3 regions of the Proteus terrae subsp. cibarius genome follow, and region 1 is predicted to be linked to each of the others. Evidence: predicted binding sites of a transcription regulator. Region 1 holds the regulator's gene; each other region holds the start of a gene.
What was found. The regulator CRP, encoded in region 1, controls carbon source genes, mostly activating them, when cyclic AMP is high. The targets are predictions, from matches to a motif close to ATGTGANNNNNNTCACAT.

Region 2: a site for CRP is predicted at 770-787, ahead of serA (phosphoglycerate dehydrogenase). Genes of this name have one in related genera too.
Region 3: a site for CRP is predicted at 1,179-1,196, ahead of ompW (outer membrane protein OmpW). Genes of this name have one in related genera too.

The regions. Positions count from the first base shown of each region.
Region 1 covers NZ_CP047349.1:3,624,538-3,626,821, reverse strand. The annotation lists gene argD (bifunctional acetylornithine/succinyldiaminopimelate transaminase) at 1-494, shown strand, start outside; gene crp (cAMP-activated global transcriptional regulator CRP) at 590-1,222, opposite strand; gene GTH25_RS16610 (OsmC family protein) at 1,536-1,943, shown strand; gene GTH25_RS16605 (phosphoribulokinase) at 2,033-2,284, opposite strand, start outside.
Region 2 covers NZ_CP047349.1:2,710,722-2,713,005, reverse strand. The annotation lists gene rpiA (ribose-5-phosphate isomerase RpiA) at 52-708, shown strand; gene serA (phosphoglycerate dehydrogenase) at 980-2,230, shown strand.
Region 3 covers NZ_CP047349.1:1,703,698-1,705,981, reverse strand. The annotation lists gene ompW (outer membrane protein OmpW) at 394-1,029, opposite strand; gene GTH25_RS08015 (YciC family protein) at 1,465-2,238, shown strand.

The DNA of each region.
Region 1 (2,284 bases):
ACTATGATGTGACACCAGACATTATTACAACCGCAAAAGCGCTGGGAAGCGGTTTTCCACTTAGTGCGATGTTAACAACATATGAGATAGCTTCCGCAATGGGGGTTGGAACGCATGGTACAACCTATGGTGGCAATCCATTAGCTTGTGCAGTGGGCAATGTCGCATTTGATTTAATTAATACACCTGAGGTACTTGAGGGGGTAGAAAAGCGCTATCAATGGATTGTGGATGAACTGGCGGCAATCAATCAAACGTACCATGTCTTTTCGCAAATCCGTGGACAAGGTTTGTTGATAGGAGCGCAATTAGCGCCACAATATGAAGGTAAAGCCAAAGAATTACTCGGTCTTGCTACTAAACATGGCTTAATGATGTTAAATGCAGGGGCTGATGTGATGCGTTTTACACCGTCGTTAATTATTACTCAAGAAGAACTGCAAGAAGGAATGGTGGCATTGAAAGCGGCTATTGCAGAATTTGTAAAAGGATAGTATCAACTGAAAACCCCATCAGCGAGGATGGGGTTTTCACAAAAAGTATATCAATAGCCCTGTTATGGGCTATTGTTTGTTTCGAGCGGGAAAACTTAGCGAGTCCCGTAAACGACGATAGTTTTACCGTGTGCGGAGATCAAGTTTTGATCTTCCAGCATTTTCAGAATACGGCCTACAGTTTCGCGTGAACAACCAACGATTTGACCAATTTCCTGACGTGTAATTTTAATTTGCATGCCATCAGGATGTGTCATTGCATCGGGTTGTTTTGCTAAGTTTAATAAGGTTTGTGCAATACGGCCTGTTACATCAAGGAAAGCAAGGTTACCTACTTTTTCTGATGTTGTTTGTAATCTGTTCGCCATTTGAGCAGAAAGGCGCATCAGAATATCAGGGTTAACCTGAATTAATTGGCGGAATTTTTTATAGGAAATTTCTGCTACTTCACAGGCTGTTTTTGCTCGAACCCATGCACTACGTTCTTGATCTTCTTCAAATAATCCAAGTTCACCGATGAAATCCCCCTGGTTTAGGTAGGAGAGGATCATTTCTTTTCCTTCTTCATCTTTAATAAGAACAGCCACGGAACCTTTAACAATATAATAAAGTGTTTCCGCTTTCTCACCTTGGTGGATCAGCGTGCTCTTGGATGGATATTTGTGAATATGGCAGTGTGACAAAAACCATTCAAGAGTCGGGTCTGTTTGCGGCTTGCCGAGAACCATTCGCGTTATCCTCTGTACGTTAAATGCAGCCTTTCAAAACGGATAGGTTCCCTTTTGAGACAGCGTGCTTAAAAATCCTATCTTTACCTATTAACTTCCTGAGAACACGGTCAGTTAATATGGAGTAGATTATAATAAATGAGAAAATAATGCATTGATCTTAACCACTATCATCAAGCAGATATTGTTTTTAACACAATTAGTGCATTAAGTCTCGTTTTACGCAGTCAGCATAATAAACCTATTTGCTAATTGCTAGTTGAATTATGAGAATGTACTCTTTTAGTTTCTGTCATCTTTAGGGGGAAAATAAATGGAAGCGCGAGTTAAGTGGGTTGAAGATTTATCTTTTGTCGGCGAATCTTCATCAGGCCATCAGATTATGATGGATGGGAATTCGGGTGATAAAGCCCCAAGCCCAATGGAAATGGTATTAATTGCTGCGGGTGGATGTAGCGCTATTGATGTCGTAAGCATTTTACGTAAAGGTCGTCACCAAGTGACTGATTGTGAAGTGAAATTAACATCAGAGCGACGCGAAGAAGCCCCTCGTTTATTTACTGATATCAATTTACATTTTATTGTTTCAGGTAAAGAATTAACGGATAAAATCGTAGAACGAGCAGTTCAATTATCCGCAGAAAAATATTGTTCTGTTTCTTTAATGTTAGGAAAAGCAGCCAATATTACGCATTCATTTGAAATAAAAGATGTTGACTAATTTTGATATTTTAAAATAAAGTTTAATTTGAAAAATAATATCCCATTAATTAAGGGATATTATTTTTATAGAGACAAATTTTATTTTGGTTAACTTATCTTTTCGCCATTTAATAATTTTTTGACTAATGGTGCCATAATTAATTCCATCGCTAATCCTAATTTCCCGCCCGGTACAACAATAGTGTTTATTGTTGACATAAACGAGCCATGTAACATCGCAAGTAAATAGGGAAAATCAATATCAGTTAAGCCACGAAAACGAATAACAATAAAACTTTCATCAAGAGTGGGGATTGCTTTGGCAGAAAAAGGGTTTGAAGTATCAACGGTCGGAACGCG
Region 2 (2,284 bases), 910 kb from region 1:
ATGCAATATGCTATTCTTAGTCCATTAACGTGATAAATAAGGTTTTTTTAAATGACTCAGGATGAATTGAAAAAAGCAGTGGGTTGGGCAGCGCTTGAATATGTAAAACCAGGCACGATTGTTGGTGTCGGTACTGGCTCTACGGCTTCTCACTTTATTGATGCATTAGCAACAATGAAAGGTCAAATCGAAGGCACAGTTTCAAGTTCAGAAGCATCCACAGCAAAATTAAAGAGTTACGGTATTCCTGTTTTCGACTGTAACGAAGTTGATTCTTTAGATATTTATGTTGATGGTGCTGATGAAATAAACCATCAAATGCAAATGATCAAAGGTGGTGGTGCCGCATTAACGCGTGAAAAAATCATTGCGGGTGTAGCGAAAACATTTATCTGTATTGTTGATGAATCTAAACAAGTCGATGTGCTAGGTAAATTTCCGCTACCAGTAGAAGTTATTCCAATGGCGCGCTCTTATGTTGCACGTGAACTCGTTAAACTGGGTGGTTTACCAGAATATCGTGAAAATGTGGTAACTGATAACGGTAACGTTATTTTAGACGTTCATAATTTAACAATTCTTAATCCTATTGAGCTGGAAAACAAAATTAACAGTATTCCGGGTGTTGTAACTGTAGGATTATTTGCTAACCGTGGCGCGAATGTTGTTTTAATGGGCACCTCTGAAGGTGTGAAAACCATTAAATAATTCTTTTTAAGATAGGTAGCTCTGGCTACCTATTTTTAAATTATTTTAGAAACTGCAAATTCAGTGATATATATCACACGATAGTTATATTTCTCTTTAAAATCCTGCCTTTTTTAAAGTCAAAATCATTTTACTCGGTAGAAAATCACTTTATTTACCGCTTATTCTGTCATCACTGCAATCGGTTGTATTGCGACAAAATCTATTTTTGTTATGTTGATGAGACAGGATTTTGTTTTTCATTAAATGTAATAACGATAGGGCAGGGTAAATGGTCAAAGTATCTTTGGAAAAAGAAAAGATAAAGTTTCTACTCCTCGAAGGTGTGCACCAAAGTGCAGTAGAAAATTTAAGAGCTGCGGGTTATACCAATATTGAATATCACAAAGGCGCATTATCGGACGAAGAATTAAAAGAAGCTATCCGTGATGCACGTTTTGTTGGTCTTCGTTCCCGCACTCACTTAACAGAAGAAATTTTTGCAGCCGCTGAAAAGTTAGTTGCTGTGGGATGCTTCTGTATCGGCACTAATCAGGTTGATTTAGATGCCGCTGCTCGTCGCGGTATTCCTGTATTTAACGCTCCTTTCTCAAACACTCGTTCCGTGGCAGAGATGGTACTTGGTGAATTACTGTTATTACTGCGTCGTATTCCTGAAGCAAATGCGAAAGCGCATCGTGGGATTTGGGATAAACAAGCGAAAGGTTGCTTTGAAGCGCGTGGTAAAAAGCTGGGTATTATTGGTTATGGTCACATTGGTACACAGTTAGGTATTTTGGCAGAAAGTGTGGGTTTAGATGTCTATTTTTACGATATTGAAAACAAACTACCATTAGGTAATGCAACACAAATTCGTCATCTTTCTGAACTGTTGAATATGTGTGACATTGTCAGCTTACATGTGCCAGAAACACCATCAACCAAGAATATGATTGGGCATGAAGAAATTAAGCGCATGAAACCAGGCTCAATTCTTATCAATGCTTCTCGTGGTACTGTGGTTGATATTCCTGCGTTATCACAAGCATTAGAATCTAAGCATTTATCCGGTGCCGCTGTTGACGTATTCCCATCAGAGCCGGGTGCGAATAACGATCCTAACGATCCGTTTGTTTCTGAACTTATCAAGTTTGACAATGTGATATTAACACCACATATCGGTGGTTCAACCCAAGAAGCGCAAGAAAACATCGGTTATGAAGTTGCGGGCAAGTTAGCGAAATATTCAGATAACGGTTCTACATTATCTGCTGTTAACTTCCCTGAAGTATCACTGCCAAGCCATGGTGATGATGTAAACCGTTTACTGCATATTCATGAAAACCGCCCAGGTATGATGAACAGCATCAACAACGTGTTTACTGAAGAAAACATCAACGTAGCCGCACAGTATTTACGTACATCAGGTAACGTAGGTTATGTTGTGATTGATATTACAACACAAACGAAAGCCCAAGCTGAATTAGTGTTACAAAAAATCAAAGCATTACCGGGAACAATCCGTGCTCGTATGCTTTACTAATTATTGATACATTATCGGTAATATATTGAAGGCTCGAAATATCGAGCCTTTTTT
Region 3 (2,284 bases), 1.9 Mb from region 1:
ACTTCTTTCTATCTCTTGATAGATAAAGTACTTTTTCTAAAATCAAATTAAAAGTGCATTTTAAATACATCTATTTAATACTTTTTTTTCTTTATTAAAACCTCGTTATTTTTTAATAAAAAAAATACGCTTCTTTATCTTATTTAAAAAGCGTAAAACAAAAGATATATATTAAATACATCTTTATTGCTATTCTAATATTAAATGTTTTATTTAAAATACATCTTTTTCTATTTATCTCTATTTTTAATTACTCATAAATAGTGTATTTAACAATAAACTAGAGGCTTTATATAATCTAAAAATGAAAGGCTTTATTCGAATTTAAAACATAAAAAAAGCGAAGATAATCTTCGCTTTTCATTATGAGATATTCTTTTAAAGAAAGAATAATTAGAAACGGTAACCCACACCAAACATAAATACAAATGGGTCTAGGCGTGTGCTGATTGATTGTCTGTCTTCACCAGCTTTAAATTTAACATCAGTTTCGATATTCATCCACCAAACAGACGCATTCAGCATCCAGTTTTTATCAAGGTTATAATCTAAACCTGCTTGTGCTGCAAAGCCCCATGAATCCTTGAGATCTAAGTCAGATAAACCAGCGCCTTTACCCGCTGAATTAAATTTCTCATCAAAGAATGTAGTAAAGTTAAGACCTGCACTTAAATAAGGACGTAGTTTGTCTTCACCATTACCGAAGTAATATTGTGCCATTAATGTTGGTGGTAAATGTTTAACAGTCGCAATCTCACCAAAGTTTGTTAATGATACTTTGTGCTCAAAAGGAGTAGCTGCTAATAATTCAACACCAATATTATCAGTGATCATATACCCAAAGGTTAAACCTAATTGGGTGTTATTATTAGCTTCAAAATGTCCAATACCTAATACATTATCAGAGCCTGCATTAGGACGAACTGTTGCAGTACCAGCACGGAATAAGAAATCACCTGCTTGGTGAGCGAAAGAAATAGAAGGCGCAAGAGTTGCAGCCGCTAAAATAAGCGCAGAAAGTTTTTTCATTATTTAACCCATTCCTGTAATAAGTAAAATCTCCGCTAAAAATATAACCATTTATTGATAATTATGATCTAATACCGATCACAACTTTGGAATTATTTTTGCAGAAAGTGTTATTTCTCTTTTTATTATTTATCAATGCGATTATTTATAATTGATCCACATCAAATTACCTATTAATACAATTTTTTCTTATAATTAAATTTATTCTTAGTAATACTTTTTGAATAAAAAAACATCCTAAAAAGATGTATTTAAAAATAAAGTTATTTTTGTGTTAATATAATGTTTGTTTTATTTTAAATGTTGAGATTATTTTGATGAGCCATAGCAAGAAAAAAACCAAATAAGAGAAGTAAGAGAAAATATCCCTTTTTGCTGTTGTAAAAGGTACAATAGCGCGCATTGACACAGTCTATTCTTTATAGGAGCAGTTTCATGCCTACCACGGCACGCACAATCTACCGAGACAGTCTGAATTTTTATAAGAATGAACGACGTAGCATTGTTACCCTTTCCGCTATCCTTGCTGTTGTTTTAGCGATAGTTCATGTCTTAGTTGGCCCTAATCCTCAAGAATACCAATTGATGATTGAATTTGTGGCTAATTTTAAAAATACACAGCTTTCTTCTGCTTCTTCGGCTGAATTAGAAGCAATGTCAAACAGTGTCGTGGGTATCGCCAAAAAAGTGTTATCACTGTATGCATTTGAAACACTACAGCAAAGCATCTTGGTGCTAATCTTATTGATGTTCGCTATGGCAATCTCTGCAGGTCACAACGTTACCCTTGGTCAAACATTTAACGCATGTTTACCTCGCTTACCAAAAATGTTTTTACTGATTGTTCTGTGCTCTATTTTAATTAGCGCTGGTTTTATGGTGATGATTATTCCTGGCATCATTTTGCTAATCGGTTTTGCATTAGCGCCCGTTGTCTTAGTACGCCAACAAAATATGGGAAGTGCAATACGTTTAGGTTGGAAGGTTGGATTTAGTGAGTCTGGATTACTTATTCCTGCTTTAGGTATTTGGATCTTATTGCAGTTTGGTATTGGTTTTGTGAGTAATCTTACAATTCAACTGCCTGATCTTATCCATAACTTCTTATTTTATTTTCTGAAAAATATGGCTTCAGCATGGATGATTATTTACCTATTTCGTTTGTTTATGTTGGTTGAAAACAAATACACAACGCAACAAACACGTTAATTCATACAACATCTAACTACTCACAAAATTTATCAATAAAAAATCC